2 regions of the Glutamicibacter sp. NPDC087661 genome follow, and region 1 is predicted to be linked to the other one. Evidence: predicted binding sites of a transcription regulator. Region 1 holds the regulator's gene; the other holds the start of a gene.
What was found. The regulator HspR, encoded in region 1, represses chaperone genes until heat shock. The targets are predictions, from matches to a motif close to AAGTTGAGTCNNNNNGACTCAACTT.

Region 1 (7,860 bases):
CATGAGCGAATCGAGCGAGCAGCAGCGCCCAGCCCACGGCACTGCCCCTAGGAACCCAGACCTTTTCCGTGCCGAGCCGGTATCCTTCGTGCGCCGCGGCAACCGCCTGCAGGGCCGCCGTGCCAGCGCCTGGGAGCGCAATGCCGATCAGTACGTCATTGAGCCGCCCCGCAAGATCGCCGACACTTCGGTTGCCGATGACTTCCAGCTCGATCCTGCCGAGGCTTTCGGACGCACCGCACCGCTGATCGTGGAGATCGGCACCGGCCTGGGCGAATGCATCGCCAACGCCGCCAAGGATGATCCCGAGCGCAACTACCTCGCCGTTGAGGTCTACCGTCCGGGCCTGGCCCAGCTGATGCTGAAGGTCGAGTCTTTCGGCATCACCAACGTCCGCGCAGTGCAGGCCAATGCCCCAGAGGTTCTGGATGTCATGCTGGACGAGAACAGCGCCGATGAGATCTGGATCTTCTTCTCAGATCCATGGCACAAGCCGCGCCACCATAAGCGTCGCCTGATCAAGGCCTCGTTCCTGGACAAGGTCTCCCGCGTGCTCAAGCCGGGAGGCACCCTGCGCTTGGCCACCGACTGGTCCAACTACGCCGAGCAAATGCGCGAAGTCCTCGAAGCCCATCCGGACTTCGAGAACCAGCATCATGGCAATCTGTCCGGCACTGAGAGCAACCTGACCAAGGTGCGCCGCGAGGGCATGGAAGGCTTCGACCCCGAGCCAGAATTCACCGATGCCCAGGGTGGCTGGGCCCCGCGTTTCGAGCGCCGGATCCTGACCAGCTTCGAAGGCAAGGCGCTCAAGGCTGGTCGTCTGGTCTTCGATCTGGCGTACACCCGCATCGGCTAGTCGCCGAAATAAAGCATTGAAGAGGCCATGGAATCCATAGGATGGATTCCATGGCCTCTTCTTCTGCGCAAAGTCTGCACTACGCCCAAGCTCCGAGAATGGACTATGCCGGGGTGCGGCTAGAACAATTGTCAATGGACCACGCCCCGGATCTGATCCAGCTCGCAGCCAACGGCCAGTTGGATGAAGCGTGGTTTGCCACCACTCCATCGGCCGAATCCATGCGCTTGGATATCCAGCGCCGCTTGGCATTGCAGGAAACTGGCGAGATGGCTCCCTTTGCGATCATCGACCTGTCCACCGGCAAAGCGGTGGGGGCCACGACTTACTTGAATATCGACGCGGCAAATCACCGCGTGGAAATCGGCTCAACGTTCCTGGCCATGCCAGCCCAAGGCACCGGGATCAATCCAGCTGCCAAGTTCATGCTGCTGCGCCGGGCTTTCGAGGAACTGGATTGCTATTCAGTGGCTTTCTGCACGCACTGGCACAATGCCGCTTCACGCGCCGCGATTGCACGGCTCGGCGCCAAGCAGGATGGCGTGCTGCGCAATCACAAATATGATCCAAAGAGCGGCACCCTGCGCGATACGGTGATGTTCTCAATACTCCCGCACGAATGGCCTGCCGTGCGCACCCAATTGGAAGCGCGCTTGGCCCGGCACGGACGGATCTAGCGTCCGATAGCGCGGCGTGCGGTAAACAGCGTCACGGTCGGTTCACGGCGTTCAGGGCGCATGCCCCTAGCCAACGAAACGATGTCGCCTCCAGCGGTGCCCGCAGCGAAGATGCGAGATTGGCCCTGGCGTACGGCGGAAAGTTCTTGGCGAAGCCCATTGACTTCGGTTTGCAGATAGGCGACTTGATCTTGCAGGTCCAGGATGCGCTTGATGCCCTCGAGCGAGACGCCTTCCTTGCTCAGGGCCTGCACCTGGCGCAACAGTGATACGTCGCGCTGCGAGTAGCGGCGTTGCTTTCCGCTCTGGCGGCTGGGCGAAACCAAACCAATGCGGTCATACTGGCGCAGCGTCTGCGGATGCATGTCTGCAAGTTGCGCGGCGACGGAAATGACGAAGACAGGTCGCAGGTACTCCCCGTTCACGTTGCTTCTACCACCTTTCTGCAAGGACCTTGGATTCGGTCCCTATTGCCTTCGAGTCTATCTTCCCTGCCCAGCCAATTCGATGACGGGGCAGGGAAGACAGCCTATTGGGTTCAGAGCTTGGCTTTGGCAGCCAAATCCACTCGTGGATCCTCGCCCTCGGTGGCTGATGCGAAGTCCTCCACGGCCTTCTTTGCAGCATCCGAGAGGTTCTGCGGAATCGCGACATCCAGGACGATCAGCAGATCGCCGGTGGCCTTGGAGGTCTTCACGCCGCGGCCCTTCAGACGCAAGGTGCGCCCGGAGTTGGATCCAGCGGGAACCTTCACCGCAACGGAATCCCCGTCCAGGGTCGGTACGTGGATCTTTGCTCCAAGCACCGCTTCAGCGAAGGTCACCGGCACGTGGATGCGGATGTTGTTCTCTTCGCGCTTGAAGAACGGGTGCTCGCTGACCTTGACCTTGACCAGCAGGTCGCCGTTGCCGGCAGCACCAGGCTGGCCCTTGCCGCGCACGCGCACCGACTGGCCATCCTTGATGCCCGCCGGTATGCGCACGTCAATGACCTCGCCATTCTGCTCGCGCAGGCCAATGGTGGTGCCCTTAATTGATCCGGAGAAGGAAATCGTGGTGCTCGCCGTGCGGTCAGCACCCTTGCGCGGTGGTGCGCTCTGGCCGAAGCCGCCGCCACCGAAACCGCCGCCACCACCGAAGAGGTCGGAGAAGTCCGGCTGCCCGCCGCGGCCACGTGGGCCCGCTCCGCCGCCTCCGAAGAGGTTGGAGAAGATGTCCTCGAAGCCGGCTTGCCCGCCGGGGCCGCCCGGTCCGCCACCAGCAGAGAATCGCGCTCCGCCGCCCATGGCGCGGATCGCGTCGTACTGCTCGCGCTCTTCCTTGTCCGAAAGCACCGAGTTGGCTTCGGAGATGTCCTTGAATTTCTTTTCAGCGGCCGCATCACCCTGGTTGGTATCCGGGTGGTACTTGCGCGCAAGCTTGCGGTACGCCTTCTTGATGTCCGCCTCGCTGGCGTCCTTGGAGACGCCCAGAATGGCGTAAAAGTCTTTTTCGATCCAGTCCTGACTTGCCATCAGGGCCCCATCCTTTCAGTGCCAATTCGACACTGCCCACTGTCGAAGACTCGGCAGTGGGCAGTATCGATTGTGCTATTCGTGGCTATTCGCCGGTTGCTACCAGCACCTGAGCTGCACGCAGGATGATGGTTCCCTTGCGGTAACCGGTGCGCAGCACCTGTCCCACGTGGTCGGCTGGAATCTCGTCAACAGCCTGGCGAAGCAGGGCTTCGTGGATGTTCGGGTCGAATTCCACGCCGGCCTCGTTGATGCGCTCCAGGCCATGCTGAGCCAGAATTCCATCCAGCTTGTTGGCGATCGATGCGAACGGGCCGTCGGCGAGGTCGCCGTGGGCTCGCGCCGCATCGATGTCGTCAAGCACCGGAAGCAGGGTGTTGAGCACGGACTGCACGGCGTTTTCACGCGCTACGGCCCGGTCGCGTTCCACGCGCTTGCGGTAGTTGACGTATTCGGCCTGCAGGCGCAGCAGGTCGTTGCGCAGTTCGGTTTCCACCGCACCGGCCTCTTCCGGCTGCGCCGAATCGGCTTCAGCGCCAGCAGCAGCTTCGTTCAGGATCGCCTCGGCCTGACCCAGGGCGTCAGCGGTTGGCTGCTCGTTGGCGGCCTCTGGCTGGTTCTCCGGCTCCTGGCCGGAGTTCTCGTTCTGGTCCTTTGCCTCGGACATATTCCTAAACTCCTTACTTCTTGTCGGCTTCGTCTTCGTCGATGACCTCGGCGTCGACGATGTCTTCATCAGCGTTCGGTGCCTGCTCGCCCTCAGGAGCCTGGGCGCCCTCGGCCTGCGCGTTGGCGTAGATTGCCTCGCCCAGCTTGGTCTGCGATGCCTGCAGCTTCTCGAACGCGGCCTTGACCTCGTCGTCGTTGTCCTGCTTCTCCAGGGCAGCCTTCAGGGCGTCGACGTCAGCCTGGACCTCGGTCTTGACCTCTTCAGGCAGCTTGTCTTCGTTGTCCTTGATCAGCTTGTCTACGGAGTAGGCAGCCTGCTCAGCGGCGTTACGGGTCTCAGCGGCCTCGCGGCGTGCCTTGTCTTCTTCGGCGTGTGCTTCAGCTTCCTGGACCATGCGCTCGATGTCTTCCTTGGACAGCGAGGAACCACCGGTGATGGTCATCGACTGCTCGGTGCCGGTGCCCTTGTCCTTGGCGGATACGTGCACGATGCCGTTGGCGTCGATGTCGAAGGTGACCTCAACCTGCGGGATGCCGCGAGGAGCCGGTGCGATACCGGTCAGCTCGAAGGTGCCCAGCGCCTTGTTGTCGCGGGTGAACTCGCGCTCGCCCTGGAAGACCTGGATGGATACCGAAGGCTGGTTGTCCTCGGCGGTGGTGAAGGTCTCCGAACGCTTGGTCGGGATCGCGGTGTTGCGCTCGATCAGCTTGGTCATCACGCCGCCCTTGGTCTCGATACCCAAGGACAGTGGGGTGACGTCGATGAGCAGAACGTCCTTGCGCTCGCCCTTCAGCACGCCTGCCTGCAGCGCTGCGCCCACGGCGACAACCTCATCTGGGTTCACGCCCTTGTTCGCTTCCTTGCCGGCCAGGTCCTTGACCAGTTCGGCAACGGCTGGCATGCGGGTGGAACCGCCAACCAGGATCACGTGGGCGATGTCCGAAACCTTGACGCCTGCCTCGGCGATGACGTCGTTGAATGGCTTGCGGGTGCGCTCCAGCAGGTCCTTGGTCAGGTCCTGGAACTTGGCACGCGAGAGGTGCTCGTCCAGGTGCACTGGGCCTTCCGGGGTCACCGAGAGGTACTGCAGCGAGATGTTGGTGCTGGTAGCCGAGGACAGTTCCTTCTTGGCCTGCTCAGCAGATTCCTTCAGGCGCTGCAGCGCGATCTTGTCCTTGGACAGGTCCGCGCCCTTGGCCTTGGCCTGGGCCAGCAGCCAATCCACGATGCGCTGATCCCAGTCGTCGCCGCCCAGGCGGTTATCGCCTGCGGTAGAGCGGACCTGGATGGTCGAGAAGCCGTCGTCGTCCTTGCCGACTTCCAGCAGGGAAACGTCGAAGGTGCCGCCACCGAGGTCGAAGACCAGGATGAGCTCGTCTTCCTGGCCCTTTTCCAGGCCGTAAGCCAGCGCAGCTGCGGTTGGCTCGTTGACGATGCGCAGGACGTTCAGGCCGGCGATCTCGCCAGCTTCCTTGGTGGCCTGGCGCTCTGCGTCGTTGAAGTATGCAGGAACGGTGATCACCGCGTCGGTGACCTTCTCGCCCAGGTACGACTCAGCGTCGTTCTTCAGCTTCATCAGGGTACGAGCCGAGATTTCCTGAGCGGTGTACTTCTTCTCGTCAACGTCAATGGTCCAGTCGGTACCCATGTGACGCTTGACCGATGCGATGGTGCGGTCGATGTTGTTGACGGCCTGGCGCTTGGCGATATCGCCAACCAGGACTTCGCCGCTCTTCGAGAAAGCAACGATCGACGGGGTAGTGCGGTTGCCTTCCGCGTTTGCGATAACGGTTGGCTCACCACCTTCGAGCACGGAAACGACGGAGTTGGTGGTTCCTAGGTCGATACCTACGGCACGCGACATAATGGCTCTCCTTTGCCTTGGTTGAAAGTACTAACGCTGAGGACATTTATCCTCATTGAGCGTTCTGCACTCAAGTTTACTCAGCCGCTTTCGGCTGTCAAATCAACTTGAGCGAAGGTGACTCAACTTTGCGTTCTGCTCATTTCAACTGCGGTGGTGAGAGAATAATTCCCGTCCTGAAAAAATTTTTCATTCATCCGCTTTCAACGCGTCCAGCGGGCGGGAAAAGCGGCAGCTAGGAGCCACCTCATGGAAACGAAGCGCAAGTTCCAGGATCTGCCACCGGGCGGAAAGATCGCGGTCGCCTTTGCGGCAATTGCCGAGCTGACCTTGATGGTTGCGGCACTGCGGGATTTGTACAAGCGCCCCGCCGAACAGGTCAAGGGTCCAAAGCCGGCATGGGCAGCGGCCAGCATGGTCAATTTCCTTGGCCCCATCGCCTATTTTGCTTTTGGACGCCGCAAGTAATCCCTTGGCATTCCATAGCCACTGGAAAACAAGCCGTCCTCGGTCATTCGAGGACGGCTTGTTCGCTTTCAGCGAGTTCCGGTTAGCCCATCAGGCTAATTCCCCGGGCAGCCAGAACGCCAAACGCGGTGCCCCACAAGATAATCGAGATGATCTGCCAGATGATCACCTTCTGCTTATTAGCACCGAAGGAGACCAAGGCAGCCGAGGTCACCTGCGAAGGCAGGATGGTCTGTCCCAGAAGGCTCACCCCGGCAATGCCGTATTTATCGAAAGCTCGGCGCAGCTTCTCGAACTTGCGTTCCTTCTTCTCCGAGTCTTTGCCCTTGCGAACCTTGTTGCGCACGGCGTGGGCGCTGTTGACGAACAACAGCATGGAAATCACGTTGCCGATCACGGCGGTGGCGATGGCAGCAACCACCGGAACACCGATGACCACGCCAATGGCCGAACCAAAGTAGGACTCGATCAGCGGAATGGCAGCTAGCAAGGCAACCGCCAAGAATTGCAGTGGCTCCGGGAAGGACGCGGCGAAATTCTGCAGGGATTCAATCATGGCTGGTGCTCCTGAAGCGGTGAAGGTTAATCGGCGGCTCGTTGCTTCAATCCTATGTATCGCCTAGTCGAAACGTGATCAATCAGCGGAGCTAAACTTTTGACGCGCAATTTCCCGGGTTTAACGCAAAACTCCCCCGCATCCATTGGGATGGATGCGAGGGAGTACTCCGCAAGGATTAGTGCCAGCGCCTAGTTGCCACGACCAGCTGGGCTCGATGCGCGACGCGGGCCACGCGAACGGCCACCGGTTGCACCGCCAGCGGCATTGCGGCCGCCGGTTCGCGGTGAGCGCGAAGGGCTCGACGGGCGTTCAGCGTTGGCACCTCGTGCGCCGCGGGCTGGACGGTCGGAGTTCGCACCGCGGGCGCTGCGCGCTGGACGCTCGCCCTGGCTAGCGCCGTCACGTTCCGCACGGCGGCGTTCGCCGCCACGGCCCTGGGCTTCGGCAGCTGGCTTGGCGCCACGCGCCGGGCGCTGGCCGCGGCCACCGCGGCCGGCACCTTCACCGGCAGGCTTGCTCTTGGCAGGATTGCGCTTCTGCTGAACCGGAGCAACGTAGGCAACCGGCTCGGCAACTTCGCCGACGACCTTGGCCACAACCGGAGAATTCAGGTTGACCTTTTCGAAAGGCACCTTCAGTCCGGCCTGCTTCAGCAAAGTCGAAACGTCGCCCTGCTGATCAGGGGTGCAGATGGTCACTACAGTTCCATCCGAACCCGCACGTGCGGTACGGCCGGAGCGGTGGGTGTAGGCCTTGTGCTCTGCTGGTGGATCAACGTGGACAACCAGCTCCACACCATCAACGTGCACGCCACGAGCGGCAACGTCGGTGGCGACAAGAACCTTCGCCTCGCCTGAAGCAAAAGCAGCAAGGTTGCGGTCACGGGCATTCTGCGAGAGGTTACCGTGCAGGTCTACCGCCGGAACGCCAGCCTTGGACAGGGTGAGCGCCATCTTCTTGGCGTGGTGCTTGGTGCGCATGAACATGATGCGACGGGCAGTGCCCTGGGCTAGAACGCGGATCAGGTCCTTCTTATCATCGTTGCCGATGACGAAGACGTGGTGCTCCATGGTGTTCACAGCGGCCTTGGGTGCATCCACCGAGTGAATGGTCGGGTTGCTCAGGTAGCGCTTGACCACCTTGTCCACACCGTTGTCCAAGGTAGCGGAGAACAGCATGTGCTGGATGCCGGTTGGCATGCGGTCCATGATGCGGCGAACTACAGGCAGGAAGCCCATGTCGGCCATGTG
Region 2 (7,860 bases), on a different contig from region 1:
CAACCCACTCGCCTTCTTGTCGAAATTCCCCATCTGATTAGTAATTTCCAGGATACCCTCTGCCCCTTGGACCGTGAGTTCGAAGGTGCACTTCCCGCCCAAGGCACCGTGCTTTATCACATTTGTTGTACCTTCTTGCATGACCCGATAAATCGCAGTCTGTGCAGAACGGGGCAATTCGGAAATTTTCTCGTCAGTGGTGGAGCTCACCTCGAAATTTGCCTCTTTTAGCCTCTGAACGAAAAGTTCTGCACCCTGAAGCGCGTAAACAGTAGTAGCGGCCGGCTTATCAATGCCCTGGGACGAGGGATCTGCCATGGTCCCATCAGCCCTCAGGACATTGAGCATCAGGCGTAAATCGTGCAAAGTCTCAGTACTCAGTTTGGCGATGACATCCAGAGCTTCGAGGGCCTTCTGCCCATCGTTTGCGAATTTCGCGGCCTTCGACTGCATGGCCACGACCGTGATGTCATGCGCGACAATATCGTGCAGATCCCGGGCAATGTTCTTTCGCTCCCGGTCGACAGCAAGACGAGTCTGCTCTTTGACCGTATGCATTTGCCGAAGAGCGAGCTCGTTCTTCTCGCGCAGCAAGTAAATATTCCTCGTTAAGAAGAACGCCATCGCCGTCAACGGGGCAATCCCGACAAGCAGAACCGCGTCTTGCCCGGACTGGACGCCGAACTGCACCATCCACGCTGCGGACAAGGTTAGGAATAAGGCCCTAACACTCATGGCACTGGCCGTAGCTGCCAGCGCCGAAAAAATCATGAATGAAACGACAGTCCAGAAGAACAAGGCGCCGTCCGTGAGGAAGAAATAGGCAACTGCCACAAACAATCCGACGGATACGGCAACCCAGCGAAGACCAAGCGCAAGAATTGCGCACAGTCCAACGCCGAGCAACGCGCCTCGAACCGAAATATCCGACGAACCACTAAATCCGTCTTCCAGCAGAGTCACGAACTCGCTACTGGAAACCGCGATCAGAACCGCAATACCAGTCCAAACAATGACACCCCGACCAGCGAAGAGCTTGGTCAGGGTGTCCTTTAGTCGTCCATTCATATGCCGAATAATTCCCGGCTCAGATGATCAAGTCAAATAAACCGCGTTATGGGCAGGCGACGCCGTAGCGTTTGCAGAACCACTCCGAGAAGGCTGAGCCAAAGCCAGCAGGAGTAGCAACGTTGCCACTGCTGGAGGCTGGAGAGCTCGCGGCAGATGCAGGAGCTGCCACGGCGGTCAATGGTGCCAGAACTAATGCTGCTACGGCCAGCATTTTCAAACCCTTCATAACAAACTCCACATCAGATCAACTTATATACTTTCAGGTGAACAGGCCAACATGAGGCCACCCGCATCGAATCAGAGGAATCAGATGGAACAAATAAAGGTCCTTATTGTCGATGATGAACCTCTAATTCGGCATGCGTTGGGCACAATCCTAGCAACAGACCCCGGAATTGTAACGGTTAATTCTGTTGAAAATGGACAGGCCGCCGTCGAGTATTGCAGCGGCAATCAAGTGGACGTTGTGCTCATGGATTTGCAGATGCCGATAATGGACGGGGTTAGCGCTACTAAAGCAATCAAATCTGCCGAAGACAGCCCCTCAGTGCTTGCCATTACCGCCTTTTCTTCGGACGACTATCTGGTTCCGGTACTGACCGCTGGGGCCAGCGGATACTTGGTAAAAGACTCTGAACCAGATGAAATTATTCATGCGATCCATGCCGTTCACCAAGGAACTGCAGCCATTTCCCCGTCGGTTTCTTCTGATCTAGTTTCTGCGGTTCGCGAAGCTTACCGGGATAATTCCCAAGACATTCAAGAACTGGCCTATGACTTGGGAATTACCAATCGGGAATTCGAGATTCTAAAACTGCTCGCACGCGGGCTAAACAATACCGAGATTTCAAGAACTCTGACTATTTCCGAAACCACGGTTAAAACCCATATGGCGAAGATTTTCGTTAAGCTGAATGTTCGCGATCGGGTCCAGGCCCTGGTTGCGGCCGCGCGTATGGGCCTTATCGAAATCCCGAAAGACTAGCGCCTGCTTTCCAGCTATTAGTGTGAAGTCAACCTCTTTGACACCTTGCCCGGCTGGTTCGGGAATATCTGCGCGCCATATGCGTTGAACATGAGCATAGACCGCTCAAGTTTCTATTAGGAGGCTCACTTGCCAGCATTTTTCGGCGCACCGTCAGATGGCTCGTTTGAGGAATTCCTCTCTCGATTCCTGTCTTCACGTGCCCAGGCAGCACGTCCCATCGACCTCACGCGCCTGCTTTCCGCCCGCACCCACGAAGCGGTAGCCACCGCGGCAGCGATTTCCCAGGAGCATGGCCACGACGAGATTGATTCCCTGCACCTCCTGATGGCTCTGCTGCGCACCGAACCAGTCGGCGAGCACCTGACCGCCATGGGTATCGACATCGAGGCTTTGAGTGCAGATGCCATCGCGCGCATGCCCAAGTCCCAGGAGAAGGGCGAGAAACCATCCCACCTATCGTCGGCAGCTCAGCGCAGCCTCTTTGACGCCTATCAGGTTGCTCGTAACTACGGTTCGACCTACATCGATCCTGATCATCTTTTCCTGGCCTTCGTTTTCAACCCGGAATCTCCGGTCAGCCAGCTCCTGGCGCAGCACGGCATCACCGGCCAGTCCTTGCAGCAAGCCGCCATGGAGCAGGCCCAGCGTGGCCAAAACGATACCCAGAACCAGTCCGATTCCGAGTCCGACGTGTCCATGCTCGAACGCTACGGAACCGATCTGACCCTGCTGGCCTCCGACGGCCAGATTGATCCGGTGATCGGACGCAAGGAGGAACTGGATCAGGTTATTGAAATCCTGGCCCGTCGCACCAAGAACAACCCTGTGCTGATTGGCGAGGCCGGCGTGGGCAAGACCGCCATTGCCGAAGGCCTGGCCCGCGCCATCATCGATGACCAGGTACCAGCCCAACTGCGCAATGCGGCCTTGATCTCCATTGATCTTCCGGGCATGCTCGCCGGAACCCGCTACCGCGGAGATTTCGAGCAGCGGCTCACCGGCCTGCTCGACGAGGTAGCCGCAGCCGAAGGGCAGGTGCTGATATTCATCGATGAGATGCATCTGCTGGTCGGTGCAGGCTCTGGCGAGTCCGGCAATATGGACGCCGCAAATATCCTCAAGCCGCGTTTGGCGCGTGGCGAGCTGCACATGATCGGCGCCACTACGCTCGATGAGTTCCGCAAGGTGGAGAAGGACAGCGCGCTGGCTCGGCGCTTCGGCAAGGTTACTGTCGCCGAGCCGTCGGAGAAAACTGCACTGGCCATTTTGGACGGCCTGCGCGAATCCTACGAGGATCACCACCAGGTGCAGTACACCCCCGAAGCGCTCAAGGCCGCGGTGACGCTCTCTGCCCGCTACCTGAACGACCGCCAGCTTCCTGACAAGGCCATCGACTTGATCGATATCGCCGGTGCCCGGCGGTCCATCGCTGCCGGAGATGCCGAGGATGTGCAGTCCCTGCGTGCCGAATTGGTAGACGCCGAGCGTGAGAAGTCACGCGCTATCGGCGAGGAACGATTCGAAGAAGCTGGCGCATGGCGTGACCACATCGTGGAGATGACCGCGCGCATCAAGGCTGCTGAGGAGGCCGGCGATGCAGGGGTCACCCGGGTAGTGGATGAGAAGCAGATTTCGGAAGTGATCTCCCGATCCACCGGCATCCCCACCTCGCGCATCTCGGGAGATGACAAGGCACGCTTGGCTTCGCTGGAAGATTCCCTGCATGCTTCGGTCATCGGCCAGCACGATGCCGTTGCCGCTGTGGCACGCGCCGTGCGTCGCAACCGTACCGGAATGTCGCCAGCAGGTCGCCCCATCGGCTCGTTCCTTTTCCTGGGTCCCACCGGCGTCGGAAAGACCGAACTGGCCAAGGCCCTGGCTGCAAACCTCTTCGGTTCGGCCGAATCGCTGGTTCGCGTCGATATGAGCGAATACGGTGAGAAGCACACCGTGGCGCGCCTGATCGGAGCACCTCCGGGGTACATCGGCCATGACGAGCCCGGCCAGCTGACCGAGAAGATCCGCCGCAACCCGTATTCGGTCGTGCTACTCGATGAAATCGAGAAGGCCCACCCGGACGTGTTCAACGTGCTGCTGCAGGTACTCGATGACGGCCGGTTGACCGACTCAGCCGGGCGCACTGTCGATTTCTCCAACACGCTGATCCTGATGACCAGCAACCTCGGCGGCGAGTACTTGGCCAACAAGGCCGGAAACTTCGGTTTCACCTCCGCCAATGCCACCAGCGAGGCTGGAGAAATCCGGGCCAAGGTCATGGGCAAGGTACGCGAGTTCATGCGCCCAGAGTTCCTGAACCGTCTGGACGAGGTACTGCTGTTCTCCAAGCTCTCGCAGTCCGAGATTGGCCAGATCGTCAAGCTGGTCATCGCCGAGACCGAAGCTCGCTTAGTGGACCAGGAGCTGAAGCTGGAGGTGAGCGACGCTGCCGTGCAGTGGCTGGCAAACGAAGGCTACGACCCCGAGTTCGGTGCCCGCCCGCTGCGCCGGCTGGTACAGCGCAAGGTACAGGATGCCATTGCCGACCTGCTGATCAGTGATTCGCTTGCCGCTGGTGACACCGTTTCGGTGGACTACGCCGCTGGCATGCTGAAGGTGCAGAAGAAAGTCGAGATGCCGACTCCACCTGCTCACAACGAGCACGCGCCAAACTACTTCGATAGCTAGGCCGGCATAGCCCATAAAGGGGCTTGCTTGCTCGGGACTTCCGTCCCGGCCAAGCAAGCCCCTTTTCTTCACTTAGAAAGTGCGCTAGTCAGCTGCAGAAATGCAGTCAACCTCTAGCTAAGCAGGAAGACTCCCGGTACCTTTGACTGCATGGCGAACATTGGAATGATCACCCTTGATGCCCTTGACGAGAAAGCTGCCTCGGCTTGGTGGAGGGCTGTTCTGGGCGGGAAATATCTGGGCCAGTACCCGGGGTTCACCATGATCAGCGTCCCTGGCTTCAGCGCGAGGTTGGGGTTCCAAAAAGTTGATGAGATCACTGCCGGCAAGAACCGGGTTCATCTCGACTTGGAAGCAAGCACCAGCCGCGAGCAGGAAGTCGCCCGTTGCACAGCCGCTGGCGCAACACGCGTTGAGGACCACACCGAAGATCCCAGTTTTGGCTGGACCATTATGCGCGATCCTTACGGAATCGTCTTTTGCATTTCCGACCCACACGAGGACTGAGGACATGTCGCTGTTCGCCAGGAAATCATCGGAGGCTTCGACTCACCGGGTGCAGATCCATTTTGCCCAGCCGATGACCGAACGCCTGCGCAAAGATCATGAAGCGGGCCTGCTCGATACATTGTTGCCCAAATACAAGTCTTCCGGAACCATCATCAGCGCCAAGACCACATTGGACGCGGCCGAGGAGCCGATCTCCAGCGACATTGACCTTGAAGTGGCCACCCCCGAACCGAAGAAGCTGTTTTCCGAATTGCTCTCTTCGCTCATCGATGGAGGACTTGGGCATGGTTCCTGGCTGATTATTGATGGACAACGCACCGAAGTAGGCGGCAGTGAGTACGTTTTGCTTCGAACCAGGCTTGGGGCCGAATCGGAATCGGATCTGGAGCCAACAGTCAGGGCCCTGCAGCATGCATTGGGTGACGGCGAAATCGGATGGCATGAGGATGTCTACTACCGGCATGATGGCCCGGTGTTCGTTTACAACGGCGACTCCGCCCAAGCCATCATCCACGCATTGGAAACAGAACTGGTGAAGCACCCGTTGCTGGGCAACGCAGAGATCCTTTCGGTTTCCCCGCAACAGTAAAAGGACTCGATGGAACTCTCCACCACTAAGGTGCCTTCCGAGGAACAAATACTCTCGCTCTACAACGCGGTGGGCTGGAGCGCCTATACAGACAACCCAGACGTACTATTTGAGGGCCTGAAGAATTCAGCATGCGTAATCTACGCCTACGACGTAGACCACCAGTTAATCGGCCTTGTGCGCGTGGTCTCGGATAATGCCACCATCTGCTACGTCCAGGACATCCTGGTGCGTCCATCTACGCATCGCACCGGCGTAGGCCGTGCTTTGTTCTCTGCCGTACTAGTGAAATATGAGCATGTGCGTCAGCTGGTCCTGATCACCGATGATGAACCCGGGCAACGTGCCTTCTACGAATCCATGGGGCTCACGGAAGCGTCGGATTTCCGTCCCGGTGCGATCCGGACCTTTGCCAAATTCTCGTAACAGCTCTCCCTTCGCTGCCTGGCCTGTATAGACTGACCATTCATCGATAATGAGGAGTTATTCTTGCGCACCCGTTCGGTCATTGCCCTGTCATCGTTGGCTTTGCTTCTAGCAGGGTGCAATGCAGCTCCCGAACAAGCAGCGCCAGCCGATTCGACGGCGGCTTCCGTCGCTGGCTCCACTCCGGAGGCACAGCCCGCGGCCGAAACCGGTGAACCCGGTGAAACCGCCCCCGAGCCTGGACCCGCGGAGTTGGACGCCAACGCCAATTCGGGACAGGCCTGGGCAGATTCCAAAATTGAGATGTGGAAAGAAAACTCTGGCATCAAGTCCACCAAAGGCTTCTTGTATCCCTACAACCTAATGACTTCTTGGGAATCTCCAGCACCTGGTGCCATCAATATCTTCTTGGATAACAGCATGAAGTTTGGAACCCAGATGCGGGAAAGCTACGAAACCAACGAGGATGAGCTGCGCATGATGGGCCGAATCATGTTCGAAAGCGTAGGCGAGGCCTCGCCGGAATTGGAATCCGTCACCTTCGCTACTGAAGACGGCAATAACTCAGGAACTTTCACCCGGGCTCGTACTGGTGCCGATCCCGAGGACCGCAAAGCCTGGGCCTCGGAAAAGTACACGCAGTGGCTGTCCGCCATGAACGATACCTACAAATCCCTATGCGGCGCTGAAATCACTGAGCTGGAAATCTACCGCACATGCCTGCCCGCTGACCCCCACGCCTACGTTGAGAAAGTCGAGTCGCCTGCGCTTGGCGAACTCGTCGTCACCCTCGCAGACGGTCCATGGATCGACGGCGAATACGACATGCCCGCATCGATCTTCGTCTCGGGAAATATGATGCTCAAGATCAACGAGCGTGCGGCAACCGGCGAAAAAGTTGAAAAGCTGACGGTACTGGCCAGAAATGGCGATGACACCGATACGGCACTCCGCAAGGACTGGGAAATGTAGTTCATTTCCTTTCATGATCAGTTGATGGGCCCTCAGCCCCTAGGGTGGTACCTATGACCCAAGAACTCTCCATTCCATACGAAGACCTGGAACTCAGCGCGCTCTGGGACCGCGCAAAGGCGGCGAAGGCCGTCATCATGCTCGCACACGGTTCAGGTGCTGGAAAGGATCATGACTTCATGGCCGGCTTTGCGCTAGCCGCTGCGAATCTGGGTGCCAGCGTCCTGCGTTTTAATTTCCCCTACATGGACGCTGGAAAGAAGTTTCCCGATAAAGCGCCAGCTGCGGTCGCAGTGTGGCACCAGGTCCGCCGTTGGGTTGAAGAAAACTTGGCTGAAGGCCTGCCAATCTTCACAGCGGGAAAGTCCTTTGGCGGGCGCATCGCTTCCCTGTCAGTTGCCGAGGGCATGCCATCGGCAGGGTTGATCTTCCTGGGGTACCCGTTGCACGCGCCTAAGAAGGAAGAGAAGCTACGCGATGAGCATCTCTACCCGATTGCGGTGCCGATGCTTTTCCTCGAAGGCACCCGCGATCCCTTTGCCAACCCCGAAAAGATGGAAGAAGTCACCAGCAAGCTGAACCAGGACAGCGAACTTTCCTGGTTCGAAGGTGGCAACCA

Region 2: ACIOTN_RS10220 (ATP-dependent Clp protease ATP-binding subunit) is a predicted target of HspR. The motif match lies at 2,144-2,168, and genes of this name have one in related genera.

The regions. Positions count from the first base shown of each region.
Region 1 covers NZ_JBIUWE010000001.1:129,607-137,466, reverse strand. The annotation lists gene trmB (tRNA (guanosine(46)-N7)-methyltransferase TrmB) at 2-859, shown strand; gene ACIOTN_RS00635 (GNAT family N-acetyltransferase) at 910-1,536, shown strand; gene ACIOTN_RS00630 (heat shock protein transcriptional repressor HspR) at 1,533-1,961, opposite strand; gene ACIOTN_RS00625 (DnaJ C-terminal domain-containing protein) at 2,075-3,049, opposite strand; gene ACIOTN_RS00620 (nucleotide exchange factor GrpE) at 3,135-3,716, opposite strand; gene dnaK (molecular chaperone DnaK) at 3,730-5,583, opposite strand; gene ACIOTN_RS00610 (PLD nuclease N-terminal domain-containing protein) at 5,833-6,051, shown strand; gene ACIOTN_RS00605 (small multi-drug export protein) at 6,134-6,607, opposite strand; gene ACIOTN_RS00600 (DEAD/DEAH box helicase) at 6,799-7,860, opposite strand, start outside.
Region 2 covers NZ_JBIUWE010000003.1:195,512-203,371, reverse strand. The annotation lists gene ACIOTN_RS10230 (sensor histidine kinase) at 1-1,068, opposite strand, end outside; gene ACIOTN_RS10225 (response regulator transcription factor) at 1,382-2,056, shown strand; gene ACIOTN_RS10220 (ATP-dependent Clp protease ATP-binding subunit) at 2,186-4,744, shown strand; gene ACIOTN_RS10215 (VOC family protein) at 4,910-5,251, shown strand; gene ACIOTN_RS10210 (hypothetical protein) at 5,256-5,843, shown strand; gene ACIOTN_RS10205 (GNAT family N-acetyltransferase) at 5,853-6,269, shown strand; gene ACIOTN_RS10200 (hypothetical protein) at 6,690-7,241, shown strand; gene ACIOTN_RS10195 (alpha/beta family hydrolase) at 7,295-7,860, shown strand, end outside.